2 regions of the Paenibacillus sp. FSL R5-0744 genome follow, and region 2 is predicted to be linked to the other one. Evidence: predicted binding sites of a transcription regulator. Region 2 holds the regulator's gene; the other holds the start of a gene.

Region 1 (6,849 bases), 380 kb from region 2:
CAGTGATGATTTATAGAACAAGAATGAACAATGATATTCATTGAAATTTACAGGAGGTGATGGTATGTCGGAACTGGGCCGGCAATTGAAAGAGGCGCGTCTGCAAAAAGGGATGAGTCTTGACGATGTCCAGGAAGTAACGAAAATTCGCAAAAAGTATTTGGAAGCCATCGAGTCTGGAGACTATAAGGTGCTTCCAGGAAGTTTTTATGTTAGGGCGTTTATCAAAACGTACGCAGAGGCAGTAGGGATGAGTCCTGACGAACTGCTAGAGGAGCATGGGAATGTACCTGCCCCTCCCGAAGACACAGCCATGGAAACGGTGATTCAAAAACGCAGCCGTAGACCTGAAACCGAACGGAATGCAAAATGGCTGCCAACAGTGCTAATGTGGACATTTCCAATATTAATTATTGTTGTGATTTACATTTATGCATCTAGTTTGAACAAACCAGACCCTGATCAGATTGATCAGACGAATCTGACGAATGAACAGCAGGATCCTACGACTGCTCAAACATCTCCACCGGCTTCAGGAGGTGGAGTTGTAGCGCCAACTTCTTCGGCAGGAACAGAAGCAACAACTGAACCTACTGCAGAGCCAACGCCATTACCAACACCTACGCCTTCCCCGCAATCCATTACAGTTACACCGGATGGGAAAGCAGGAAAAACAACAAAATTCAAGGTTTCAGCTCCGGCTGGAAGTGAAGTGAAGGTTGAGATTTCTGCTACTGGGGTAAGCTGGCTTGAGGTGTATAAAGGTGAGAACTCTAAAGGTGAAAAACTCTCATTTGGTAACACAGCGGCAGGAGATCGTATGAGCTTTGTGCTTGGAAGTGAAGGAATGTATATTAAATCTGGTTATTCACCAGCTACTGAGATTACTGTCAATGGACAAGTGATTACGGATGAAAAGACCTCATCTCGTCTGCTACTTAATCTGGATGACGGTACTGGAAGTGAAACGACCCAGAATGAAGGTACCACCGATACTACCGACCAGACTAATGAAACAGGCCAATAAGAAAAATGATGCATAGACTTTGGCTTTGCGGGGAACATAAGACTGTTTCTAGTTCTTAGCCAAAGTGGGGTGTACATTCATGATTGTTAGCTGGATTGTAGCTGGACTTGGGGTTGTTGTCAGTCTTATCGGATACTATATGACACCAAGTGCTTGGGGTTATGGAATTCTCGGGTTCGGTCTTGCACATATCGTGCTTGGAATTCTGGATATGTTTCGAAGCCCGCTTCGAAGCAGATAGAGAATTTAGAATGTGCGTCTCCAAGGATATTTTCCATTGGAGACGTATTTCTACCTGAAACACAACTCATTTCGAAGGAAAAGCTCCACTATGTGGGGCTGTTTTCTGTGTCGGGTGAGGTACATATTATCCAATATTAGACTTAAGGGTATCATTCTTTTATAATAGTAGCAGACTAAAAAGTACAAAGGACGTGTAGTTATGAGTTCAGAAAGTTCATTTGATATCGTATCTAAAATGGATATGCAGGAATTAACCAATGCGATCCACCAAACAGAGAAAGAAATTGACAACCGCTTTGACTTTAAGAACAGCAAGAGTAGTCTGAAGCTGGAGAAAGACGCACTTATTATCGCCTCTGAGGACGAATATAAGTTAAACGCTGTTATTGATATTTTACAATCGAAGATGGTGAAGAGAGGTATCACGCTGAAAAACTTGGATTTCGGCAAAGTGGAGCCTGCATCTCTGGGTAGTGTTCGTCAGCGTTTAGGTCTTAAGCAAGGGATTGATCAGGAGAACGCAAAAAAAATTAACATCCTGATTCGTGATTCGAAATTGAAGGTGAAGAGCCAGATTCAAGGAGATCAGATCCGCGTAACTGGTAAGAGTCGCGATGATTTACAACAAATTATCCAGATTTTGCGTAAAGCTGATTTGCCGCTGGACCTGCAGTTCAACAACTTAAAATAGCATTTTGTACCCCGCAGTGCTTATCAGCGCCATTATGCGGGGTGCTTTGTATTTTTTTTGACACCTATTTATAGCTATAATATACTTGCTTAAGTAGAAATAGATGAGCCTGACTCAGGCAATTTGTATGAACGATTTAGGGGAGGAACTTCAGTGAATTTGCCCAACCGCATCACGCTAGCACGTATTTGCCTGATCCCGATTATGATGTTTTTCTTACTGGTGGATTTCAGTTTTTATCCAGAACCGATACATTGGGGCTCTTTTCAGCTATCTGTTAATCATTTGGTGGCAGCTGTAATCTTTTTGCTTGCAGCGAGCACAGATGGAATAGACGGCTACATAGCAAGGAAATATAATATGGTCACCAATCTCGGTAAGCTCCTTGATCCGTTAGCGGACAAGCTGTTAGTTTCTGCAGTTCTGATTTCACTTGTGGAATTGGGCAGATGTGATTCATGGATCGCAATTGTTATCATTAGTCGTGAGTTCGCAGTAACCGGGCTTCGCCAGATAGCATTGTTAGAGGGAAAAGTGGTTGCCGCCAGCAAATGGGGTAAGATAAAGACGGTTGTACAAATTGTAGCGATCTCACTGCTGTTGTTAAATAATTTCCCATTTCAATTCGTCAGCATTCCTGTAGACGATATTGCCATCTGGGCTGCAGCCTTGATCACTATTTACTCTGGAATTGATTATTTTGTGAAGAATAAGGATCTATTACAGCTGCATAATGCTTAAGCGTTTTAGGCAGCTACATATAGGAGAGGTAATAGGTAAAGCACCTATTACCTTTTTTAAACCCTAAAAGCAGTGTATCTACATTATAACGAGGAGGCGAAAGCCAGGTATGAAAGCGGAGATTATTGCAGTAGGCACGGAGCTTTTGCTCGGTCAAATCGTAAATAGTAATGCCCAGTTTTTGTCTATTGAGCTAGCTGCTATTGGGATTGATGTATATTTTCAAACTGTAGTTGGGGATAACAGCAGTCGCTTGCAGCAAGCCATTGAGATCGCTCAAAGCAGAGCGGATGTTGTCATATTTACCGGTGGTATTGGTCCTACAGAAGATGATCTAACGAAGGACGCGCTGGCTGCTTCCTTAGGTCGCACACTTCATATAGATCGCTTGGCAATGGATCATGTACAACGTTTCTTTGATGATCGAAAGATTGTTATGACGGAGAATAATCGTAAACAGGCACTTATAATTGAAGGAACTACACCGTTGCCAAATGAGATTGGTCTTGCTGTTGGCATTGCTTTTGAGCGTGAAAAGAAATATTATATTGTGCTTCCTGGTCCGCCTCGCGAGATGAAGCCGATGTTCGTAGATAAAGCTGTACCGTGGCTTCAGCAGCACGCTCTAACGACAGAAATGCCACTTTATTCTAAAATGCTTAAATTTGCCGGTATCGGAGAATCACTGCTTGAGGATAAGCTCATTGATCTTATTCACAGCCAGACAGACCCAACCATAGCTCCTTACGCTAAAGAGGGAGAGGTAACCGTTCGTATTTCGACAAAAGCGCCTTCCGAGCATGAAGCTTACAAGAAGCTGGAGATTCTGGAGAAACAGATCAAAGAGATTTTGCCAGAACATTTATATGCAAATATTGATGTGCCACTGGAGCAATTGATTGTGGATTGGATGGCGGATGCAGGTCTGACTTTAAGTGCGGCAGAGAGTTGCACGGGAGGCTTGCTGATGGAGAGTATAACTAACATTCCAGGCAGTGCTTCGATGTTTGCGGGAGGAATCGTCTGTTATTCCAACGACCTGAAGAAAAAACTTCTGAATGTGCCAAGTGCTTATTTGGAGGGGCCAGATGCTCCAGGGGCAGTTAGTCGTGAAGTTGCCGAGGTGTTAGCTGATCAGGTGAGAATGATCGCAGATAGTGATTTCGGTTTATCTGTAACTGGTGTAGCAGGACCAGGCTATTCTGAACGTAAGCCAGTTGGACTTGTATTTATTGGTTTAGCTGAACGCGGGCGTAAGACAGAAGTATACGAGCTTAATCTTAAAGGTACACGTGAAAATATACGACTGCGTACTGTTAAAGCTCTGTTGTATCGTCTATGGCGCAGACTTGAGGAACGGAAGGTGGAGACACCTCTTGAAGGCTCAGACTTGTAATGGGAGATTAGCCCAGTTATAATTGAGACATACGGAAGAACCGTGGCACTGAGATTTCTTTGCTGCGGTTTTTTGTATATCTGCGGAGATTTTGATCGCTGTTTTGGTTTTGATCATAAGTCGTTGATGTCCGGTGAAGTAGAGAAATCAGTTAACTTCTATGTCCGGAGGGAGGCTTACAATAAAAGGGATAATTAACGCTTGAGACAAAAAAAACGAATGTATGTTCGAAAAAAAGCTTGGCAAGACCTCAAAAACACGTTATTATATTATTATAAACAGTGAAGGAAGTGGTCTGATTGTCAGATCGTCGTGCAGCGCTTGATATGGCGCTTCGTCAAATAGAAAAACAATTTGGTAAAGGTTCGATCATGAAACTGGGAGAATCCACTCATATGCAAGTGGAAGTTGTACCTAGCGGATCTTTGGCACTTGATATTGCGTTAGGTATAGGCGGACTTCCAAAGGGACGTATTATTGAAGTATACGGACCTGAATCCTCCGGTAAAACGACTGTTGCTCTTCATGCTATTGCAGAAGTGCAAAAACAAGGAGGACAAGCTGCATTTATCGATGCTGAGCATGCGCTCGATCCGAAGTATGCACGTAACTTGGGCGTAAACATTGATGAATTGTTGCTATCTCAGCCAGATACGGGTGAACAGGCACTTGAGATTGCTGAAGCACTTGTCCGTAGTGGTGCAGTAGACATTATTGTCGTTGACTCCGTAGCTGCGTTGGTTCCTAAAGCGGAAATCGAAGGTGATATGGGTGACTCTCACGTCGGCCTACAGGCTCGTTTGATGTCTCAAGCGCTTCGGAAGCTATCTGGTGCCATTAGTAAATCGAATACAATTGCTATCTTTATTAACCAGCTTCGTGAGAAAATTGGTGTTATGTTCGGTAACCCTGAGACAACACCGGGTGGTCGGGCGTTGAAATTCTACTCTTCCGTACGGTTGGATGTTCGTCGTGTCGAAAGTATCAAGATGGGTAACGACGTTGTAGGTAACCGAACCAAGATCAAGATTGTGAAGAATAAGGTAGCACCTCCATTTAAACAAGCTGATGTTGATATCATGTATGGTGAAGGGATTTCCAGAGAAGGAAGTCTTGTAGACATCGGTACTGAAATGGACATCGTGAATAAGAGTGGTGCATGGTATTCCTATGAGGGTGAGCGTCTCGGTCAAGGACGTGAGAATGCCAAACAGTTCTTGAAAGAACATCAAGATATTGCACTTATCATTGAGAACAAGATCCGTGAAGCAAGTAACCTGTCCACTATTGTTGCTGCACCAAATGAAGCGGAAATCATTGCAGAGCAAGAGGAAGAAGAAAAGCTACTTCTCGAAATCGAACAATAGAATTTACTAAGGAATAGGACGCCCTGTGATTCATTGTTGCAGGGTGTCTTTTCTTAACAGTGTAAGAACATATATATTTGGGGTCCCCCCAAAGTACCTGAGTACGCATCGAAGTTAAGCCGCACTTTGTGGGGATATTTTATTGCTATGAGGTGACAAGCAACTATGGTAATACAGCTGGATATGGATTTTGAATCGGATGAGCAGGACGTACAGGTCCTATCTGATTTTCCTGATGGAGAATTTTTAGAAATTACTAAGGTAGAACGTCAGAAGAAGTCGGACCACCGCTACATCATACATTTCGGAGCCTATAACATGACTGTACACGAAGACGTCATGATTAAATATCGGATGATTACTGGAAATTCTTTTATGAAAGCCGATTTGGAGAAAATTGTTGTTGCTGATGAGCGACAACGAGCTTATGTAGAAGGACTTCGTTATCTAGAACGGAAGCCACGTACCGCTATGGAAATGACTCGCCGTTTACGGCAGAAGGAAATAGGGGAGACTATTATTGCGGAAGTGGTGCAACGGCTACAGCAGGAAAGATTTCTTGATGACCCCTTGTATGCAAAGCAATGGGCGGAGCAACGCATTACGAACCAGCGAAAAGGGAAAATGTGGATTCGCCAAGAGCTACGTGAGAAAGGAATCGACAAAACCTTGATCTCGGAAGCACTGGAGAATGTCAGTCCTGAACAAGAACTAGAGAGTGCACTTCAGATTGGTCGTAAGAAATGGAATCTTATTCGTGGTGAAGCCACAGATAAGCGCAGAAAGACTGGAGCCTTCTTAATGCGGCGTGGATTCTCGGGTGATATGGTGCGACAAGTGATCAATACTTTACTTGAGGAAGACAATTATGAGGGTGAAGATGAGGAATTTTACTAGACTCACTGATTCTCTTGACATTAATGCGCATATCGACTCTCTTGACAATGTCTTTTTATAAATAATAAAATATAACATGAATCGGCATAAAGTAAGAATCCTTTTTCCTTCCCAAAAAGGTGACTTTTTAAAACGGTTCGCGTACAACTCATATGAAATGTAATCGCCGGATAAGGCGGGCAGTGTGCATGTGCAGCATGTGCAGTATGGCAATCGGTTATTTACCGGTTTTTTGTATGGTGATGAACGGATAGTTTAACAACTGCACAATTCCCAGGGATATACCTTGGAGAGGAACCAACGAGGAGGTGAACAGATGCAAGCATGGATCTGGGTCATTATCGTTCTCGTTGTAGCTGCATTATTCTTTGGGTTCGGTTATTTTATTCGTAAATCCCTTGCAGAAGCTAAAATTCAAAGCGCAGAAAGAGAAGCCGTAGTCATCGTGGAGAACGCGAAGAAAGACGCAGAGGCGCTGAAGAAAGAA
Region 2 (6,849 bases):
CATATTCATATTATGTACGCCAGAATGTTTAGTTTGGTCTGATGAACATCCTCCCAATACTAAAAGTGTTGCACCTAATAATAAAGGAACTATTGTTCTTGAAATCTTCATTTAGATTCCTCCCAGTCGAATTGATTACTAAGAATCTACCAATTCATGTTATACATTCTCCATCTATTATACACATTATTATTGGTTTTTCAGTATTTCGCATCAATTCAGTTAAACTCTTGTGACTTAAATCATATACTAATAATTCTCATCTATCATATTAAATATGATGTAGATATAAAAAAGACAGCAAGTCGCCTAGATACCTAGGAACTCACTGCCTTCTTAAAGCTTAAATGAATGAAATTTTATAAAGATTGGACTAATGAAAGAAGCTCTCCAAGATGTTTGATTTCATAATCCGGCTGAATTTCCGGATCTGGCTGTTTGCCTTTTCTATTAATCCAAACTGTAGTCAAACCTGTTGCCAGCCCACCACGAATATCCGTTGTAAGCTTATCTCCGACCATAACTCCTTGCTCAGGTGCAATATCTAAAAGTTCTAGGGCATGCAGAAAAATTTCCTTATCCGGCTTTCCTTTTCCGAAGCTTCCAGAAATCACGATGTGATCAAAGAAAGGAACGATTTCAGGTACGCCATCTAGTTTCTCTTGTTGCAATGCAGGGCATCCATTAGTCAGAAGCAATAGCTTCACTTTTCCCTTCAGTTCTTCAAGCACCTGAATCGTTTCTTCATAGATGTAAGGTCGATTTCTACGCTCTACTGCGAATTTGGCAGCTAATGTCTCAGCAAGAGCTTCGTCCTCTACACCAAGTGCTGCAAGACCACGACGCCATGCCTCTTTACGATATCCCGGTGCAAGCTGCTCCAATTGACGGAATTCCGGCTGTTCACCTGCAGTAAAGTTCCCCCAAAGTGCTTCAAACGGATTAATCCCAATCATCTTTGTAAACGGGTTCGTTTCGTAGGATTCATATAGTCCAATGGCTTCTTTACGCACCGCAAGTTCCAGTTCTTGTGGATCAATCGTATCCCCAGCGGCTTCACATGCAGAACGAAATGCTTCATTAACGCTCCGATCATCCCAGAGCAGTGTATCATCAAGGTCAAATAGTACGGCGGAAATTGGCATTACAGGTCTCCCTCTCCCATGGCTGGTTAATTTCTATTCGTGAACTACTTCAATCTGGTGAGCTTTTGCGAATGCTTCCAGTCGAGTCCCCATTGCATTGGTATCATAACGATTCATAAGTCTGGTAAAAATCCATTTCGTGCGTTTGCCTTTATGCTTAATTACAACAGCTCCACGCGAAAGGATGATTTTCTCAATATCAGAAGCTGGCAGATAACGTTCGCGGTTGAATTTTATAGTAGATAGTCTAGCATTCTCTACCTTCAAGTACGGACGTCGGAAGAACAGAAGTGCCGCTAGTAAGTAGTACAAAACGACTCCTAGCCAGTTCATAAGCATACCATTACCTTTGGCTTGGTCCACTGAACCAATCATCCAAAACATAGTACCAAGCACTAATAACACTACTGGAAATGCAATGTTACGGCCTTTAAAGGTTTCGCTGTTCTTACCAGGAGATTTAGATTTAGATGCGTAAATCGTTTCCTTCCCCTGTTTCTTTCTTTGCTTATTAATTTGCTGCGTGTTGCGTTGAACCATTCTTTCCCAAGAACGGGCCATATGCGTTCCCCCTAGTCATCCAGTAATATCTATGAAAAGGAACAGGGTGTTAATGCTTACGCCCCTTGTTACCTTGTTCATGCTCATCATTATCGACCAATTCAATCGTATTCAATTGTGCTCGGAAGTTATTGCGAATATTCCCCAAATAAATTTCACGAAGCTTGGCGCGTTCCGCCGTTTCCTCTTGATTAAGGCCTACGCTCTTCTGTTTGCGTGCCAATTCGTTAATACGCGCGACCAACTCATCAATATTCAAAACTTTCCCTCCCCTTATAAATTAATTCTAACTCTGCCATGAGAAAAAGAGCTTGTCAAGGTTTACTCCCTGCAAGCTCTTCATGTCCTCTTATTATGTTCTTAGAATATTAATAAATAGGTAAAGTGAGAATATCTCCAGCATTAATCTGACTACCTTTAATGCCATTGGATTTTTTAATTCCTTCTATATATACAGCCGTTTTCATATCAGAAGGTTTATTCTCAAGAGCAATACTCCAAAGTGTATCTCCACGTTCAACCACTACGCGCTTCTCATCCTTCATTAAAGTAGTAGATCCTGCAAATACATTACCTACTACTGTAAGTCCTGATAGTACGAGCACAATGATCAATGTCAGTTTAATAACAAAATCTCTTCGGAACAAACGCATCAAGCCTTCAAGCAAAAGCTCTGTAATTTCTTTAATCTGAGCTGAATAACGGGTAATAGGATTATGTCCTAAAGATTCAACCACTGGGGCTTTATCGTAGATGCTGCGGTATGTACTGTATTTTAACATGAATATCATCCTCCAAACACTTGTTCTTACTTTTGAAATTATAATAACACGAACATGTGTTTTGTTCAATACTATTTTAGAACAATTGTTCTCTTTTTTTCAGAGGTTACTATTTACCATATTCTTCATATAAAGAATCACTCTTATCGTTTAGATGAAGGAAACGCAATCAATACAAGACTACCATTTATTAACTCTTTCGAATTAATATTTATAATAGTTAGAACTTATGTTTGTGCGAACGGTAGTTCTATGTTATAATTTTCCCAAACATTACTATATGGGGTTGATTCCAATGTCAAAGATTTCAAGTCGCCAGCTGGCGATCCTGGAATTTATACGTAGCGAAGTCCGCAGCAAGGGTTATCCTCCTTCCGTCCGGGAGATTGGAGAAGCTGTTGGTCTTGCTTCCAGCTCCACAGTTCACGGTCATTTAGATCGGCTAGAGAAGAAGGGACTTATCCGTCGAGATCCAACGAAGCCTCGTGCGATAGAATTGCTTGGCCAAGAGGATTCCGAGAATGTCCATCATTTCGCGCAAACCGTCGCTCGCATTCCTGTCGTAGGTAAGGTTACCGCCGGGGTTCCTATCACTGCTACTGAGAATATTGAAGACTACTTCCCGCTTCCAACTCACTATGTTGGAGATAACAAAGTATTTATGTTATCGGTTCAAGGTGACAGTATGGTCGAAGCTGGGATTATGAATGGCGACTATGTTATTGTTCGTCAACAACAAACGGCTGATAACGGAGATATCGTTGTAGCTATGACCGAAGAAGATGAAGCAACCGTTAAGACTTTTTATAAAGAACGTGATCATATACGTCTTCAGCCGGAGAATCCGGCGTACGAGCCTCTTCGCCTTAATCGCGTGACCATTCTCGGCAGAGTTATCGGATTATTTCGAGATATCCACTAAGTATGCACTCCTACCAAGCGAAAACGGATACCGTCCTTTAGGACGGTATCCGTTTCTACGAGAAGTATAAGGATAGGGTATATCGTATAATATATACTTTCTTTTATTTTTTAAAAAAAGCTGTTCTGCAAATGCAGAACAGCTTTTTTATTGTTATCAAACTCCATTCATCAATTGCAGAACATTTGTTCTCATAGGCTAAAATGACCATTTTTAATGAATAACCGTTTAGGCATCCTCCTCATATCTTAATTAGAAAGGAGTGTTGCACAATGCCAAATTACCGGATTATAGTTGATCTGACGCAGCGTATGCTTTATCTTCTTGATAACGACATTGTGATCAGGGGCTTCCCAGTCGGAATCGGTAAAATGTTAACTCAATCACCACTCGGTGAATTCACAATCATTAACAAACAACCCGATCCAGGTGGTCCATTTGGGGTCTTTTGGATGGGTCTATCTAAGCCTCACTATGGGATACATGGAAATAATGATCCCTCATCCATAGGGCACGAAGTATCCCACGGTTGTATTCGTATGTACAATAAAGATGTGTTAGCACTAGCTGCGATTGTTCCTATTGGAACACGAGTAACGATCAGGAATTAAATCTAGCTCTATAGATAAACACGCCTCACTCATGGTTCAATGGAGGGGGCGTGTTTGTATTTATGTATTTTTGATGACCTAATAGGAATTATGTGGTTATATGTCGAATAATGTTAACAGGATTTCAAATTGAAAGGAAGTGTCTCGTTTTGAACAACTCAAAAATTAGAACCCTCGTCGATTTTAAAGTCGATGCACTTGTTAAACTCTCTGGCTTATTGTTAAATAACGATCAAGCGAGTGGAAAAAAAGTAAATTTACTCACCTCATTCGGCAGTATTCAAGGGACCATCTCCCCTTCCACCTCCAATAAAGAGGATGTTTTTGACTTAAAATCTCTAATGGATGATGTCATTGTAGATGAATACATATCTTATTTAGGTGCGGAACATCCCGATAAAAATTTCAGCTATAACTTTGTAGTCCTTAATGATGTTTCTGTAAGACCCTATACTCACTATGAATCTCCGATCGAATACAAACAGCTAATTGTTTATACCGATCAAATCACAGCCTTCAATTTCTTATGATTTTGACATATTTATTTTAAAAAGCTCTCAACAAAGCACTCCAGCAGTTGCCCCAATTTTGCACTCAGCTCGCAAAATCGGCAGATCTCTGGGTGCTTTCTCTTTTTCTAATCAGTAGTCGTTTCCTAAATTCCCACGATTTTCGCTCTTAACAGATACTAGTAGAGAGAATTCAGGCATATCTTTCAATAAGCAATAAATCTTGCTCTACTGAGATCTTTGGAGGTGTGATTACATGCTGATTTTCTTGATGTATATGTTTGCCATTGTAGGAGGAATCTTAATTCTAAGTGCCGTTATTATAGAATTAAAAAAACTATCTACTTCTTCTGAACTTTCTAAGCTGTTAAACGCAACCTCATCTTTTAATATTATATTCACCAAAACATTCATTCCGCCCAATCAATCGCACTTGATCGCCCTTAATGAACCTTATAAAAAAATAGCAATAGGTACCAGCAATCCGAAAACAAGCAAAAAGGCAATAGCAAAGCTATACTCGTTCGACAATATAATGGGATCAGAGATTGTTGTTAACGCACTAACCCTTTCAAAAGTATCTAAACGACAACAAAACAGCAAATCAACTGCTTCAAGTGCGGATATTAATGTGGTTAATAGCGGTGACGAAGAGGCTGATGTTATCGAGGAACTTACGCTTAAAATATACATGAACAGCAATGAAATACCTGTGTATAGTATTTCCTTCTTGCCAGGCTTACTACCCATTCAACAATCCGATAATCAGTACAAAGAAGCTTACTCCCAAGTCCAACAATTACATGCGTTCTTCAGGTCGATCGTATCCGAATGAATGCCCCCCTTCCGCCTATTATTACTTCACTTTACCTTTCCCAATTAGAAATTTTGAAAACCTTAAGGAAAGACAAAAAAACGGTCCTTTTGGGGGGCCGTTTTCGCTGCATCCAACATTCATTTTAAAATTGCACACTAAATCCGTTAAATTGATGAATGCCCGTACCATGAGCAACAAGATCCCGTTCACGTAATTCACGAACTGCCTTCATAACCTCTTGCAAAATAGCTGGATCTAGACCCAACGTATTATGAGAGCCGAATACTTGAGATACATTTGGAATTTGCGCAATCTTTTCTAAAGAAGCCACTAAATCTGCCGGACTAGTAGAGGGATAAAAAGCATAAATTGGCGTAACATCATACAACAAATCCCCTGTAAACAGATACCCGTTGGTATGATCAAAGATGCTAATATGACCTGGCGAATGACCCGGCGTGTGGTAAATTTCTAATCTACGCCCGCCTAAATCAAGCACTTCTCCCTCTCGCAATAGAGCTGTTGGTTTCCCTTGATAAGGTGTATACGTATTAGGATCAAACGTCTCAGGAACAGGAAGAGTAATATCTCGGCTCATATCTTTTCTGATCTGGGCAAGGGACAAACCTCGTATTCCATTAATCAGCCAATCCTCATCCTCTTTATGAACATAGATCGTCTCAAATTGTCCATGACTGCCTATGTGGTCTGCATGCACATGCGTAGTGATGACAGCGATAGGTAAATCCGTTAACTGATCCGTTATTCTTTTTATATTATCGATGCCTAATCCCGTATCAATCAACACCGCTTGTTCTTTCCCTAACAACAAAAAAGAGTGCACCTTTTCCCAATGTCCATATTCACTGATTGCATAAGTAATTGGATCAATTTTCGTGACTGTGAACCATCGATCTTGAATCAAGTGTGATCCTCCATTCCGTTCCATTTCTCCCTTACCTGCTCTTCTCCTTTATAATAGTCCGCTTGTTGATCCGCCTGATAGATTTCTTGATAAGGGAGAATGTTGATTTTACCTGAGTCCGGATATTCGCAAACATCTATGCCCTGGTTCGTTCGGAGATCAAGATACTTGCAAGGGGCATCCGTATGATTATAAAGCTGATGTGCTCCTTCAGGTCCCATTTCAAAAAATAGTACATCCCCTTCAGAAACCTCACTAAAACCCTCGGGAGTTCTTAACATCGCTTTTCCCGTCAAAATCACAAATACTTCTTCAGCGTTTCTATGAAAATGATAAGGAAAGGAATACTTATCTGGATCAAGCGATCTTATGTCGAAGACAAGATGTTTAGAATTAGCGATCTCAGCTAACCTCTCACTCGTATGCCAAGCAAACTCAGGGATCGGAGATAACTTTTGTTTAAATGAAACTGTATTTTCATTAAAAATCTTCGCCAAATATAACACCCCTCATCCATTACGCTTTTCTTTCAATATAATCGGTTTGGTACTTTATGTAAATGCAGATTATCAGATTT

The links. The regulator LexA, encoded in region 2, represses DNA repair genes until DNA is damaged. The targets are predictions, from matches to a motif close to CGAACATATGTTCG.
Region 1: a site for LexA is predicted at 4,315-4,328, ahead of recA (recombinase RecA). Genes of this name have one in related genera too.

The regions. Positions count from the first base shown of each region.
Region 1 covers NZ_CP150228.1:4,188,789-4,195,637, reverse strand. The annotation lists gene MKY19_RS18450 (DUF3388 domain-containing protein) at 1-16, shown strand, start outside; gene MKY19_RS18445 (RodZ domain-containing protein) at 65-1,027, shown strand; gene MKY19_RS18440 (hypothetical protein) at 1,107-1,268, shown strand; gene MKY19_RS18435 (YajQ family cyclic di-GMP-binding protein) at 1,470-1,961, shown strand; gene pgsA (CDP-diacylglycerol--glycerol-3-phosphate 3-phosphatidyltransferase) at 2,115-2,702, shown strand; gene MKY19_RS18425 (competence/damage-inducible protein A) at 2,812-4,098, shown strand; gene recA (recombinase RecA) at 4,398-5,465, shown strand; gene MKY19_RS18415 (RecX family transcriptional regulator) at 5,631-6,362, shown strand; gene rny (ribonuclease Y) at 6,679-6,849, shown strand, end outside.
Region 2 covers NZ_CP150228.1:3,804,002-3,810,850, forward strand. The annotation lists gene MKY19_RS16635 (FixH family protein) at 1-111, opposite strand, end outside; gene MKY19_RS16640 (HAD-IA family hydrolase) at 360-1,145, opposite strand; gene MKY19_RS16645 (hypothetical protein) at 1,179-1,706, opposite strand; gene MKY19_RS16650 (DUF896 domain-containing protein) at 1,756-1,965, opposite strand; gene MKY19_RS16655 (LysM peptidoglycan-binding domain-containing protein) at 2,075-2,488, opposite strand; gene lexA (transcriptional repressor LexA) at 2,784-3,410, shown strand; gene MKY19_RS16665 (L,D-transpeptidase) at 3,683-4,021, shown strand; gene MKY19_RS16670 (hypothetical protein) at 4,171-4,551, shown strand; gene MKY19_RS16675 (hypothetical protein) at 4,787-5,365, shown strand; gene MKY19_RS16680 (MBL fold metallo-hydrolase) at 5,490-6,296, opposite strand; gene MKY19_RS16685 (cupin domain-containing protein) at 6,269-6,769, opposite strand.